Novipirellula artificiosorum: one gene and its partner. The protein of the gene in region 1 interacts with the protein of each later gene in a pairwise test. Links are inferred from orthologs where the notes say so. Each region holds a gene or a part of one and is shown on either strand. Other genes may lie near its edges. The genes, in order: nth and aceE.

Region 1 (7,284 bases):
GTCAACCGTTGCCTCGATGGGCCGATGAGGGAATTTGTACCACGGTCGAACATCGCTCCGAAAAACAGAAGCACGAGACCAAGCTGCGAGAATTTCTGCGAACGCAACGCGGAATTCCCATGAACAAGCTGTTCCTCTTGACCGAGTACCCTGGCGACGTGTTGCCAATGTATGCCCAAGGCTATTCGGTGTGCAGCTTTCTGATCGATCAGCAAGGGCCGCGTTCGTTTATCAACTTCTTGCATGATTACGTGCAGCACCGATCTTGGACCGCAAATATCCGCAAGCACTACGGGTACGAATCGCTCGCGGAGCTCCAAGACTATTGGCTTTCTTGGGTTGCCGCCGGCAGCGGTCCTTCGGCCCAATTTGCCAAGAACAACCAGAATCTCGCTTCGGATCCGAGCAAGGTTGCCTTGGCATCGGCCAATCCGGTCGTCCAGGCTCAACATCAGACGCCAGCCGAAGCGATCACTCGGTCGGTTGACGGCCCAGCGACGGCCTTGGCAAGCGCTCAGCCAACGGGATGGTACTTGCGGCAAAAAATGGGGGTTGCTGACGCTCCCGCGGGGACTCCTCCGGCAGCTGCTTCCGAGCCAGTGGCTTCAGGTCGCTTGGCATCGGAGGACCGACTCATGCCTCCATCGGTCCGCAACAGCACGCTGTATTCGGCCGCTCAGCCACAGCAGGAGCAATCGATGAGCCGGTCCGGAATCGCGTTTCGACCGGCCGTGGCGGAAAACGCAAAGGAAAATGCGACTGCCGTGAAACCGACGATTGATGCTGCCGATCTCCAATCGATCCGAATCGATGCGTTGCAGGGCCAAGCGGATCGGTGGTATCAAAAAAAGACCATTTGGCGATAGTTTTCCCTCCATTTGCTCACGATTTTTTCTCTGCGGGAATCCAAGAACCCTGTTTCTTGCGACTACCGCAATGCCGTCGAACATGCTATTTTCTTCAGTTCGAAGGTCCGCCGAGCGGATCGCCCCGACCACAAGCGGCTTGCTTCGGTCGTTGTTCCCCCATCTGAAATGACGTCAGGATTCATGGCTAAACCACAACATAAACTGAAAAAAGCGAATCACGGGCAGCGCCCCGCCAGTGCAAAAGCACGCAAGGCCAAACGCAAAAAGATCAAGACCTAATCCCCTTTCCGTTAGCACGAATCTGTGACGAAAAGCGACTTCATTTTCGATCTTGACCGCTTGGATTTCGAGAATCCCATCGCGGATACCGAGGCGATCCATAGGCTCATTCCGCAACGCTTTGAGATGGCGCAGGTCACCGCTATCCTGGCCGAGGATGTCGATCGCTTGGCGTGTGTTGGCTACAAGGATGTGACCGAAGACGAGTTTTGGATTCGCGGCCATATGCCCGGAATGCCGATCATGCCTGGTGTGATCCAGCTCGAGGCGGTGGCCCAGTTGGCGAGCTACTTTGCTCAACGGCACGATCTGCTGGGAACCGAAATGGTTGGCTTTGGTGGCCTCGATGAGGTCCGTTTTCGCGGCATTGTCAATCCAGGCGATTGTTTGATCTTGATGATCGAATTGATCAAGCTGCGCCGTGGAAGGATGATTGTGGCCCGATTCCAAGGAGCCGTCGACAATAAGTTGGTGATCGACGGGGTTTTGCGTGGCATCCCCATTCCGGTCGAGATGGTCAAGCAACAATTGGATCGCCGTCCCTAGGCTGAGCGTGCGATGCATCGCAACGCTCACTCGCGAACGATTTCGCTACGCTTTCCGCGAAACCACGGGGCTTTTTCGCTGCGGATAGAGCTCGCGACACAGCCCACATTTCATGCCATCGCAGCCTCGTGCGGTACAGTGTTCGCGGCCGTAGTAGATGATTTGAAGATGGAGATCGTTCCAGCATGCTTGCGGGAATAGCTTTTTCAAGTCTTGCTCGGTTTCGACGACGTTCTTTCCACGGGTCAATCCCCACCGCTGAGCAAGTCGATGAATATGGGTATCAACCGGAAATGCAGGCACACCGAACGCTTGAGCCATTACGACGCTGGCGGTCTTGTGTCCCACACCGGCAAGCGATTCGAGTTGTTCAAGGGTCCTCGGAACCTGACCGCCATGCTCATCGACCAGACGCTGCGAAAGCCGAGTCAGGTTCTTGGATTTCGAGTTGGATAGCCCAATCGGCCGAATGATTCGTAAGATTTCTTGCTCGCCAAGCTCCACCATTTGCTCCGCCGTCGCTGCGGCAGCAAACAATTCCGGCGTCACCTCATTCACCTTCTTGTCGGTGCACTGAGCGCTCAACAAAACCGCCACCAGCAAAGTAAACTCATCGGTGTGGTCCAGCGGGATCGGCGGATGAGGATACAATTCCCCAAGCCGCCGCAACACAAGATCGGCACGCTGCTGTTTGTTCACGGTTTTCGTGGTCCCATTCGCGAAGGCGTTCAATTAGCCCCGTGTCCTGGCGGGGCCCGTTCTGCAACGGACCCCGTTATCGTAGCGGACCCCGTTATCGTAGCGGACCCCGTTATCGTAGCGGACCCCGTTATCGTAGCGGACCCCGTTATCGTAGCGGACCCCGTTATCGTAGCGGACCCCGTTATCGTAGCGGACCCCGTCCCTCTGTCGATTCGGTGTGTCGAAAACCGTTTCCCAGATCCGTGATTGCTTGTCATACTTGGCTCATGAACCCAACTCCGAGACTGCCAGCCAGCCGATCCATTGAACTTCTTGCTCCAGCGGGTGATTGGGAATGTGCGCGTGCTGCCGTCGAGAACGGAGCCGATGCAATCTACTTTGGGCTCGATTGTGGCTTCAATGCTCGCGTGCGAGCTAAGAATTTTGGTCTTCCCGACCTTCCCGATCTAATGAGTTGGCTCCGCACGCGAGGTGTTCGCGGCTATGTAACGATGAACACGTTGGCATTCCCGTCGGAATTGCCCCCCCTTATCGGAGTGATTGAATCGGTCGCAGCTTCGGGGGTCGATGCCGTGTTGATTCAAGACTTTGGCGTCGCCAGGATCGTCCATGCGATCTGCCCCGAGCTCGAGATTCATGCGTCGACTCAAATGAGTCTTTCGAGTGCCGAAACCATCGAAGTCGCTTCCGACTTGGGGTTGTCGCGTGTGGTGCTGGCACGCGAGCTTTCGATCGCCGAAATCCGAAAGATCACGGCAGCGACCCACATGCCCGTGGAGTGCTTCATTCACGGCGCGTTGTGCGTCGCGTACAGTGGTCAGTGCTTGACGAGCGAATCACTTGGCGGTCGTAGCGCCAATCGTGGGCATTGTGCCCAAGCGTGTCGGTTGCCGTACGAACTTGTCGTGGATGGTGAAGACCGCGACCTCGGTGAAGTTCGCTATCTACTCAGCCCTCAAGACTTAGCGGGCTATGCCGCGATTCCCGACATGATCGATGCCGGGGTGGCTTCACTCAAAATCGAAGGTCGCTTGAAGACCGCAGAGTACGTCGCAAATATCACAGGTCACTACCGCACCGCGATTGATGATGCGATTCAGACCGGTGCGGTGCACGTCGACGATGTGGCACGCCGTGAGATGGAGTTGTCGTTTTCACGTGGCTTTTCTCCCGGTTGGATTGAGGGCAACGATCATAAACGACTTGTGCCCGGTGACCACAGCGCCAAACGAGGCATTCGACTGGGGGCGATTCTCGATTGCAAGTCCGACCGAATACTTGTTCACGTTGATGCTCCGGTAACACTTGGCGATGGATTGGCCATTGAAGTCCAGCAGGGAGAATTTCAAGGCGGCCGGATCTATTCGCTTGAAACGGGTCGTGGCCAACGATTCGATTCGGTCGAAGCTGACACCGACGTATGGATTGGATTTGGACGCGGTGAAATCGAGTGGCAACGGGTTCAGCGTGGTGATCTGGTTTTCAAAAACGATGATCCAAAGCTAAACCGTCGTTTGCGTCAGAGTTTCGCTGGCGAAGACCCGCAAAGTCGTCAACCGATCGACATGGTGATCGGTGCGGAGGCAGGAAAGACGCTGCAGCTCTCGGCGACGACAAGCGGTGGGATCACCGTTAGCGTCTCGGGCGACCAAGTGCTCGAAAAGGCGAACAAGCATCCTGCCAATGCAGCGAGGCTGCGAGAAAAAATGGAGCGACTCGGTGGGACCTCCTTTGAACTTCGCTCGCTCAAAGCAACAATCACAGGCGAACCGATGGTGCCGGCCAGTTTGCTGAATCAACTGCGACGGACTTTAACCGATGCGTTGACCCTGCGGCTGAGGCAACCGCCGGTTCGGACGATCGACGCCGAAGCGGGGCGTGTTTTGCTCGCCCCCCTGCCACGGTCGGTCGACGAAGTGATAACGCCATCCAAACCTCAGTTGGTTGTGCTGTGCCGAACGCTTGAGCAAATAGAGGCGGTCGCCTCTAGCGATGTCGATTGGATCTATACCGACCTGCATGATGTTCGCCACTATCGAGATGCAGTACAGATCGCGCACCAACACCATGCCAAGATTGGCATTGCGAACGTTCGGATTCAGAAACCAGGCGAAATGGGACTTTTGCGTGTCCTCCGGCGACTCGATGCGGATTGCTTTCTGGTTCGAAACTTGGCAGCGGTTGGCTACCTCAAAACACTTGGTAAACCGCTGGTGGCCGATTTCTCACTCAACACGGCTAACCATCGCTCGGCCGAGTGGTTGATGGACCTTGGTGTGCAGCGAGTGACCGCGTCGTATGACCTGAATCGTGATCAACTGATGGACTTGGTCGACTCAGCCCGGCCGACAGATTTGGAAATCGTGATCCACCAGCACATGCCCATGTTCCACATGGAGCATTGCGTTTTCTGTAGCGTGCTGTCGCCCGGCACCAACAAGACGAATTGTGGGCGCCCCTGTGATCGCCACGTCGTGACACTGCGAGATCGTGTCGGGGCGGAGCATCCGCTGCAAGCCGACGTCGCCTGTCGCAACACCCTGTACAATGCAACCGCGCAAAGCGGATCCGAGATCGTCGCCGATTTAATTCGCAAAGGCATTCGCTGGTTTCGCGTCGAGTTGCTCGAACAAAACGCGAAGGAATCGCAACAAACGATCGCGACCTACCGGCAACTGCTTGCGGGCGAATTGTCGGGCAGCGAAGTTTGGCGAAGATTGCAAGCAACCAACCGCCTCGGCGTGACCCGTGGAACCCTTGAATCAAAGCGGAATCCGCTTGCGATACTCTAAAACCGATGTTTCAAAAACGGTGAAGGGTGTCGTGTGACCGAACTGTGGTGATTTACAACGGATCAACTTTCAATAAATTGGATGGCTTCATGCTCAGCAGTACTGAGAATCAATCACAAACCCATGCAGCTGATTTGCTCGCCAAGCCTCCATCCCCTCACAAGTCTCGATTGATGAGCAAGACCATCAAAAGTCACTCCAAAGCGTCGCCAAAGGCTCACTCCACGATCCCTGTCGCACCCGATGCGGCGCTTCGTCAATGGTTGATACGAATCATTGTGCTGCTTGGCTTGGTGATCGTGTCGCTAGTGTTCGCGATGGCGTTGGGGATTTTTGATCGTGGAGGCGTTCAGATCGAAAGCCCAACGCTGCGAGCCATCCCTGATCGCTACGACGAGCAGCGGGTATTCGGTTACTTGGTCGATCTCTGCGAAATCGGTCCACGAGCCTCCGGTTCAACGGGGATGGAAAAACAACAAGCGATGCTAACCCAGTTTTTTCGCAATTGCGGCGCGGCGGTTCAGATGCAAACGTTTGAAATTCGCCATCCCCAAGATGGCTCGAACGTCGAACTTGGAAACCTGATGGCGCGATGGAATCCAGCGCAGCAGAACCGTTATCTGTTCTGCGCCCATTACGACACACGTCCGTTCCCAGATCAAGACCGTCGAAATCCAAGAGGAGTGTTTGTGGGGGCAAATGATGGAGCAAGCGGGACCGCAGCACTGATGGAATTGGCGAACCAGTTCGATGATTTGCCAACTGAGATCGGAGTCGACATCGTCCTCTTCGACGGCGAAGAATTTGTTTTTGAACAGGGACGAGATGACTACTTTCTGGGCTCGACTTTCTTCGCTGAGAAAATCGCTGCCGAAACCGATGAAAGTCCCTACGCCGCTGGAATCCTGCTCGATATGATTGGCGACAAGGAGCTGAAGATTTACTATGAAACCAACAGTCTGAAATACGCTCGCGATGTCGCCGTTGGAGTCTGGCGAGTCGCCAAGAAACTTGGGGTCCGAGCGTTTGTGGATCGGCCACGACACACCATCCAGGACGACCACCTTCCGTTGAACCAAATCGCCAAAATCCCTACCATCGACCTGATCGATTTTGATTACCCTCGCCCAGGGTTCGGAGCACCGGCCTATTGGCACACCGAGCAAGACATCCCCGAAAATTGCAGCGGAAAATCGATGGCTGCGGTCGTCTGGGTGCTCCACCAATGGCTGCTCGAGCAGCGATAGCATTGTCGAGACGGCGACATTTGATCACGGCCTTCCACTCGAATGCACCGTGGTTACACCTGATGGTTCCAGGGCATTTTGCTCAACAACATTCCCATGCCACAGGTGTTCGATAGACCTGCGAAGGTGAGCCCTGCACCCACAAAGATAAAAATCCCCGCGAAGTAGGAGTGAACCGTCAACGCCAAAACTGCACCGGCAAGAATCAGCGAGCCGGCAACGATTCGAACTTGGCGGTCTAACGAAATCGTCCGTCGGGTTGTCGACGTTTCACATTTTTCGGTATTCATGTTCGGTAGTATAGCGACACCCCCTCGATCTTCGTAGCCATGTCACTCGACTTGAAATGCGTCCGACGACCGGGAATCATACCTGCGGTCCTACCGGTTGTGGGGCTCCATCCGCCAAAACCATGGCGGGTGGGCTTTTCAAAAAATTATTAACTCGATATATCACTAGGATACGATATATAGGCCTGCGGGCCTCGGCGCGGGACGATTTGATCCGCTAGCAACCTCTTCGATTTAGGAATCAGCAAAATGGCAGTAAACAAGAGTGACCCTCGGACGATTGTGGTTGTTGGCGGAGTCGCAGGCGGCGCGTCAGCGGCAACCCGCGCTCGGCGCATGAACGAGCAGGCAGAGATCATTTTGCTGGAAAAGGATCGCGATGTTTCTTTTGCCAATTGTGGACTTCCCTATCACATCGGTGGGGAGATCGCGGATCGTTCGGCGTTGGTGGTCGCGTCGGCCGAATTTCTTCGGCGTCGCTTTCGGCTGGACGTTCGGACGCAACACGAGGTCATCGCGATCGATCGGTCCGAGAAGAAGGTGGAAGTGCGGCGAGCGG
Region 2 (7,870 bases), on another replicon or contig:
CGGCGACCGAGAAATCGCAGAGCAAATTATTCAACGGTTGAAAGTCAACCGAGATGCGGGAGCGTTGAAAGCGTTCACGCTCGACATGAAAGTAGACAAGGGCGTGGTGCTTTTCCGCGGCAACGTTAGCGAGCCAGGTCACAAGGACCTCGTGCTGAAAACGGCCGAGGGAGTCGAAGGCATTAGCCGAGTCATCGATGAAGTCACCGTCACCGCAGCAGCACAGCCTGAAGCAAAGGTGATAGAAGCCAAAGTGGTTGAGCCCGCGAAATTGGCTGCAGCAGCACAGCCTGAAGCAAACGTGGCGGAAGCCAAAGTGGTTCGCCCCGCACAATCGGCTGTGGTGACAAAGCCCGAACCCAAACCGCAAGCGGGCTTGTCTTTCATCCAAACACTCGCCGTTCAAAAGACACCTATTCAAAAGGAAGTTGTGACGGAGGCACCTAAGATGCCCAAGTTCGCACTTTTGGAAGTTATGCCGGGGGAAGTTCGGCCTACCGCAGCGGTAGAGCTCAATGCGTCGCCGATGCCCATCCAAGATGACAAAGTCGTTTCCTCGGTCATCGAGGCTCTTGGGAAAGCCCAACAAACGGGCCAACTTCGCGGATTCGGGGTTGATGTCGCTAGCAATTCGGGCGTCCTTCACTTGAAAGGCCGAGCCGCATCGGAGGCTCAGAGAGATACGATCGTTGAGATTGCGTCGGGGATCCCTGGAGTCCATGGTGTTCATGACTCCATCCAGATTCCAAGTGCGACTGCATTGGCTCCGGCCCCCGTTTCCATGCAACAAGCCGAGCTTCGTGACCCTGCTCCGCAACGAGTCACCACGGCAGCCGTGCCTGCTCGCACCGCTTCGGTCCAAGGTAACGCGAATGCCATGGCAGCTCCGTACCGAATGAACCAACAACCGGTTCAAGCCAACCCGGCTGGTTATGCCGTCGGAGCTCCCGTAATGGGGCAACCGGTACCAATGGCACCGTACAGCGGCGTTTCAGCGCCACGCTACGATTCGCCCAACTTGCCGAACTATGCATGGCCAGGCTACGCAGCTCACCCAAACTACGCTGCGTTGACCTATCCACAGCAGTACAGCCCATCGGCATGGCCATACATCGGCCCCTTCTATCCTTATCCGCAAGTCCCCTTGGGATGGCGTAAAGTGAGTTTGGAATGGGACGACGGATGGTGGTTCTTGGACTTCACCGACCGCTAAGGTCGCGGTGGATCGCCAGCACAAATGACCCGCGATTGGGCCTCCCGATCGCGGGTTTTTGCATGCGCAGAGGCCAGCTATCAGCTATCAGCTATCAGCTATCAGCTATCAGCGGACAGCTATCAGCTATCAGCGGACAGCGGACAGCCGAAAGCCGATCGCCGATCGCTTATAAATTTCGGAACTTTCGGAATTATCCGCAAGATCCTCCTAGGTTCACACGATACTAGATGTACGCAGAACGCGATTACTGATCGTACGATTCGAAGATCCTTCGCCGTAGGCCGGCAGACACCAAAAGCTCGCCAACACATACAGCGTTGGAGAGCGGGTCGAATGAATCGGATAACGACAATAAAACCACGGAAGGTTGCTCGGATGATGACTCCCAATTCAACTGTCAAACGCACCTCGATTGCTGGAAGGCTTGCGTTCTGTACGATGGCAATGCTCGCGATTGGATCGAGCGGCTGCTACGGACTCGGCGGTACCAACATCAACCTTGGTTTCCTCGGCTGGCCGATTCCCGTCAGTCCCTACTTCCAACACAAGCTCGAAGAAGACTTTTGGAAGAAGGAACGTTATGATCGCGTTCCGATCCTCGGCCCCACGACGTCGGGTGGTCCTGCGGTTGCTCTCGATCCGCCAAGCGATGATGAAGTGGTCCATGCACTGGAATCGGCACGTCCGGTTCAAGGTGGCATTCCGTTGCTCTGGGAAACCCAACGCAATGACGTTCGCATCATCAAAGAGAAGATCGCCGACTACATCGATCCACCTCGCTTCTACCCGCTGATCGGCCCTGCTCAACTGCACCACGCCCACTACAAGTGCACGATCTACTTCGACGAAAAGACCACGGTTGGCTACCCGATTCCTCACACACTTCACGACCGCGAAGCGATCGAAGTGGTGTACATCGACCACAACCACTTCCACATGGTTGGCGATGTCGAGCCTTACACGACGCCAAATCTGTAACGCACGGGATCCAACCGCCAAGCCACGAACAGGCTAGCCCGAAACGGCTAGCCTTTTTTCGTATCGCGGTGGTCCGAAGGCCAGCGAAGCGAGTTGCCGCGTCACGGCTTAGCAAACCGTCGATTCCATCCGCCGTTGACTTGGATTTCTTGTCCGGTCAAGAACGAGTTGTTGGGATCCGCAGCAAAAAGGACCGCTTGAGCCACATCGGCGGCAGAACCCCAACGATGCATGAGAGACTGTTCTTTCGCTCGCCGGTCCCAATACGCGTCGGTCGATTCGCCCCAAGACGTTCGGATCCATCCTGGCGCGACAAGATTGACACGGACTTGCGGTGCAGCGGTTTGAGCTAAGCTTTTCGCGAACGCAGCCACCGCTGCTTTGACGGGACCAAACATTTGACCCGCATCCCCTTCCATCCCTTGGCTCGCTTGATCCCATCCAATGAAGGTCATCGATGACGGAATTTCGACTCGCTGGCGGATCATCGCTTGGGCCGCCATCCGAGCCAAGTGAATCGTGCCCAGCACATCCACCTCAATCAATTGCTTGATTTTTTCCGCGAATGTCATCGTGGCCGCTTCGCCGGTCAGCACATCGGCGCCGGCATTGTTCACCCAAGTCTGGACCTCGCCTAACTCGGCAAAACAATTCGATGCGAACTGTTGAATCGATTCGGCATCGGCCAAATCGCACCGCAACACAATGGGCTGAGCCCCTGATGCGGAGCACTGCTTCGCGGTTTCACTGGCGCCATCGCGATTGCCGTGATAGTGAACGACGATTCGCTTGACGCCGTTGCGAGCCAGCGAGAGTGCGATTTCGCGACCGATTCCGCTTGAAGCCCCGGTGACGACAGCGTGGGTATCTTGGAACATCGGATGGGTCGCTATGCGAGAAAGAAAGCAGGGGAGAACGAAATGGGACGATTTCGACGCCGCAGGCCCGTTTTGCCTACTGCCGGTACGCCACAAGAGATTGTTACGGTACAATTCTCGGCCAATAGTCGCCACTCGTGTCTAAAATCGCTAAAACACGCCCATCCGCGGCTATAACTGTGGCTTTCAGTCGGTCTACAATTGTGGCCAAACCAGCAAACATTGCTTCGTGGCGGGGACAGTCCCCTGTTCCTGGGTGATCCAGAGCCCATCGTAACGCGTGAAGGTACATACGCGTGAAGGTACAACAGAGAAAAAAGTAGAATATGTCGGATTCAAAATCGGTCGCTCAAGAAGAAGTCCAGCAGCTCCTCGGTGAGCTCGAAGCTCACGAAACCGAGTTAGACATTGACGTGGCAGAAACCCACGAGTGGCTCGCGTCCCTCGACTATGTTTTGCAAAGCAAAGGGGCCGCGCGCGTTCGCTTCCTGCTCGAACAGCTCCGCGATCGGGCGGCGGAAGAGGGCATCCAATCGGACGAAGATACCAGCACGCCCTATGTGAACACGATTCCAGTCAGCGATCAGCCCGCGTTCCCAGGAAATCGCGAGCTCGAGCGACGGATCAAATCGATCGTCCGCTGGAACGCGATGGCCATGGTCGTTCGCGCGAACAAACGCGAGGGGGGCGTCGGAGGCCACATCAGCACCTTCGCATCGAGTGCGACGTTGTACGAAATCGCGTTCAATCACTTTTTCAAAGGTCGTGGCGAGGATGGCTACTCGGGCGATACCATCTATTTTCAGGGGCATGCGTCCCCAGGGATGTACAGCCGTGCCTATTTGGAAGGACGGTTGGATGAGTCGCACCTCGAAAATTTCCGTCGCGAGCTTGCTCCCGGTGGCGGGCTGAGCAGCTACCCGCACCCTTGGCTGATGCCTGGTTTTTGGGAATACCCCACCGTGTCGATGGGGCTTGGGCCCATCATGGCCATTTATCAAGCTCGCTTCAACGAGTACCTTCGCGACCGCGGGCTAAAAGACACAGCGGATCAACGCGTTTGGGCATTCCTTGGCGATGGCGAGTGCGACGAACCGGAAACACTCGGGGCGATCGGTTTGGCCGCTCGCGAGAAACTCGAAAACCTAACCTTTGTGATCAATTGCAACCTGCAACGTCTCGACGGTCCGGTACGAGGGAATGGAAAAATCATCCAGGAACTCGAGTCGATATTCCGTGGGGCGGGTTGGAATGTCATCAAAGTGGTCTGGGGCGATGATTGGGACCAACTGCTCGCGAAAGACGTATCGGGGTTACTCGTCAAGCGAATGAACGAAGTGGTCGATGGTCAATACCAGAAATACACCGGGATGCCTGGCAGCTATATCCGCGAGCACTTCTTTGGTAAGTACCCGGAACTGCTCAAGTTAGTCGAAAACTATAGCGACGAGCGATTGGAGAAGATGCGACGTGGTGGGCACGACCCCGAAAAAGTGTTCGCGGCCTATCAGTTGGCGACCGAGTTGAAGAATGGAAAACCGACCGTGATCCTCGCCAAGACCGTCAAAGGCTATGGCCTTGGTGAAGCAGGAGAAGGTCGAAACGTTGCCCACAACCAAAAGAAGATGAATGAAGAGGAACTGCTTGAGTTTCGCACCCGCTTCGGTATTCCCATTAGTGATGAAGAAGTCGGCAAGGCACCGTTTTATCGACCTCCGGCAAATAGCCAAGAAATCAAATACCTGAAGGAACGTCGTGCCAAGTTGGGTGGGTCGGTGCCAAGCCGACCGGAAATCCATCCCACGGTGGAGGTTCCAACGCTCGAGGAGTACCGCAAGGTCATTCGCAAGGTCGAGAACAAGAATATCAGCACCACCTTTGCCGTGGTGCAAACCTTGATTGCATTGTGCCGCGATAAGAAGATCGGCAAAAACATTGTTCCGATCGTTCCCGATGAATCGCGAACGTTTGGGATGGAAGGGATGTTTCGTCAGTTCGGTATCTACGCTCACGCAGGCCAACTCTACGAACCCGTCGATTCCGAGCAAATCACTTACTACAAGGAAGCTCGAGACGGGCAAATTCTCGAAGAAGGGATCACCGAAGCCGGTTCGATGGCCAGCTTTAATGCTGCGGGAACCGCTTACAGCGCTCACGGGATCAACATGATTCCGTTTTACATTTACTACAGTATGTTCGGGTTCCAACGGATCGGTGACCTGATTTGGGCCGCTGCGGACATGCGAGCGAAAGGCTTTCTGATTGGCGGCACCGCAGGTCGAACGACGCTCAATGGTGAAGGGCTGCAACACCAAGATGGGCACAGTTTGCTCAACGCGATCGCCTTCCCGACCGTGCGTGCTTATGACCCCGCTTTTGCCTATGAAGCGGTCGTGATCATCATGGAAGGGCTCAAGAGGATGTATCAAGATGGGGAGACTTGCATCTACTACATCACCGCCGAGAACGAGGCATATGATCATCCCGAAATGCCGTTGGGCTGCGAAGAGGGCATCATCAAGGGGATTTACAAATATCACAGCCGCGAAGTCGAGAACCCGAAAGCACGCGTGCAGTTATTCGGTAGTGGTGCCATTTTGAATTCGGCACTCGCTGCCCAAACCTTGCTTGCCGACCGGTACAACATCGCCAGCGATGTGTGGAGCGTCACGAGTTACACGCAATTGCGGCGAGAAGCCGCGGATTGCAGCCGCTGGAACATGTTGCATCCGACCGAAACGCCGCGGAAGAGCTACCTGGAAGAAGTGCTCGAGGGGGTCGAAGGGCCGTTCATCTCGGCGAGCGACTACGTCCGGGCATTGGGCGAACAATTGCAACCCTGGATTCCAGGCGACTACTTTGTTCTCGGGACCGACGGGATGGGGCGCAGTGATACGCGTGAATCGCTCCGCCGACATTTTGAGGTCGACAAAGAATCGATCACCATTGCAACGCTCAGCCGGCTCAGCAAAACGGGCGTATTCACGCCTGCCGAAGTTGCCGACGCCATCAAGGACCTTGGCTTTGACGCGGACAAGCCAAATCCCTATTTTGCGTGATTCTCGTAGCGGAAAGTCGTCAACGCTTTCCCGCTGCACTGCTGCTCACTGACAATCTGAAAACTGAAAACTGAAAACGACTGATATGGCTACTGAAGTAAAGCTGCCTGAGTTGGGCGACGGCATCGAATCGGGCGATGTTTTGGAAGTCTTCGTCTCCGTTGGTGATGTGATCACCCAAGGCCAAGACATTGTCGAAATGGAAACCGACAAGGCAACCGTTCCGGTTCCCGCGTCTGTAGGCGGCAAGGTGACCAAAATTCTGGTCAGCGAAGGGGACACGGTTGAGATCGGCGGCGTGATCTTGGAAGTGGAAGCTGCCGAGGGAGCTGCGGCGCCAGCCGAACCCAAACCCGCGGCAGCCCCGCAAGCCAAAGCGGAACCCAAGCCCGAGGCAGCGACGGAACCCAAAGCCGCGCCGGTTGCCCCACTGGAACCACCCCAGCCCACAGCTGCACCACCGGCGGCTGCACAAGCGGCTTCAGCACCCGCGGCGGTCAAACAGCCGGCCGTGGCAGTAACGCCAACGCCCCCTGCACCCGCCGCGCCGGCACCCAGTCCCGTCGAAGCGGGGAGTGCCATCGCCGCTGGCCCCGCGATTCGCCGTTTCGCGCGGGAAGTCAGCGTCGATTTGGCGTCGGTTCGCGGTAGCGGCGAAGGTGGAAGGATCACCCGAGAAGACGTGTTGGCCGTCGTCCGAACCAACCAAGAAACCGCCCGCAGCGGATCGACTGCGAAAGCAGACTCGGGTTCGACCATGGATTCGTTGGAAGCCGCCGCGGCACCGGCGGTCGATGATTTTGGGCCCATTCGTGTCGAGCGTATGGACCGCATGCGAAAAACGATCGCGAAACAAATGCACGCCAGTTGGTCAGCGGTGCCGAGAGTCACGAATTTTGACGATGCCGACATCACGGATCTGGAACGGCTCCGCAAATCAAGTAAAGAAGACTACGCTGCGCAGGGTTTGAAACTGACATCGATGCCCTTCTTGATCAAGGCGGTGGCAACGGCATTGCGACATCACCCCACCATCAACGCGGCGGTCGATCAAGAGAACGAGCAGATCTTGTACAAGGAATTCGTCAACGTTGGAATCGCCGTCGATACCGATCGCGGCTTGGTCGTTCCGGTGATGCACCACGCAGATCGCATGGGCGTTCCCGAAATCACTCGCTCGCTGGCAGAGATGTCGGGTAAGGTGCGTGGTGGTCAATTCGCGGTTAGCGATTTGCGAGGCGGTACGTTTACGATCAGTAACCTCGGAGCGATCGGGGGAACCTATTCCACACCGATCGTGAATGTTCCAGAAGTCGCCATTCTGCTGGTCGGTCGAAGCCGCAAGCTGCCCGTGGTGATGCCTGACGATTCGATTCAGCCGCGTTTAATGATGCCGCTCAGTCTGTCCTACGATCACCGACTCGTCGACGGAGGCACCGCAGCACGGTTCCTCAACGATGTGATTGGTTACCTCGAAGCGCCGAGCCGATTGCTGTTGGCGCTTTAGTGGACTGTCAAGTTTAAAACGGCGAGTTGGGACGTAGTGGACTTCGCCAGAAGTCTCCAAGACTATTTGAGTTACGGATTTCTGGCGAAATCCACTACCCTAAAATTTAGTGCTGACAGTCCCCTAGCAAATTAGGTCAAGTTGGGGAGCACGGCATTGCTATCGCCGAATTTGTCGGCTTGGACGCCCATCTGTTGCATCATCCACAGATACAAATTGCACAGCGGCGTTT

What was found.
Region 2: the proteins of nth (region 1) and aceE interact in binary tests that used the Escherichia coli proteins (3 or more experiments, as listed by UniProt). The link is inferred for Novipirellula artificiosorum from one-to-one orthologs.

Annotation. Positions count from the first base shown.
Region 1 is NZ_SJPV01000006.1:196,734-204,017, forward strand. Bases 567-3,291 are described here. They hold nth (endonuclease III), read right to left. Parts: upstream 2,394-3,291; coding sequence 1,740-2,393; downstream 567-1,739. Other genes in these bases: Poly41_RS17630 (M1 family metallopeptidase), read left to right, coding at 567-866; Poly41_RS35725 (50S ribosomal protein bL37), read left to right, coding at 1,050-1,148; Poly41_RS17640 (3-hydroxyacyl-ACP dehydratase FabZ family protein), read left to right, coding at 1,173-1,694; Poly41_RS17650 (U32 family peptidase), read left to right, coding at 2,663-3,291. In the rest of the region: more of Poly41_RS17630, read left to right, coding at 1-566; more of Poly41_RS17650, read left to right, coding at 3,292-5,188; Poly41_RS17655 (M28 family peptidase), read left to right, coding at 5,278-6,435; Poly41_RS17660 (YgaP family membrane protein), read right to left, coding at 6,489-6,725; Poly41_RS17665 (FAD-dependent oxidoreductase), read left to right, coding at 6,975-7,284. UniProt on the Escherichia coli protein: DNA repair enzyme that has both DNA N-glycosylase activity and AP-lyase activity. The DNA N-glycosylase activity releases various damaged pyrimidines from DNA by cleaving the N-glycosidic bond, leaving an AP (apurinic/apyrimidinic) site.
Region 2 is NZ_SJPV01000001.1:180,271-188,140, reverse strand. Bases 3,021-6,331 are described here. They hold aceE (pyruvate dehydrogenase (acetyl-transferring), homodimeric type), read left to right. Parts: upstream 3,021-3,398; coding sequence 3,399-6,131; downstream 6,132-6,331. Other genes in these bases: Poly41_RS00470 (2-oxo acid dehydrogenase subunit E2), read left to right, coding at 6,217-6,331; Poly41_RS00480 (SDR family NAD(P)-dependent oxidoreductase), read right to left, coding at 3,021-3,072. In the rest of the region: Poly41_RS00490 (BON domain-containing protein), read left to right, coding at 1-1,213; Poly41_RS00485 (hypothetical protein), read left to right, coding at 1,595-2,194; more of Poly41_RS00480, read right to left, coding at 2,296-3,020; more of Poly41_RS00470, read left to right, coding at 6,332-7,638; Poly41_RS00465 (DUF1552 domain-containing protein), read right to left, coding at 7,770-7,870. UniProt on the Escherichia coli protein: Component of the pyruvate dehydrogenase (PDH) complex, that catalyzes the overall conversion of pyruvate to acetyl-CoA and CO(2).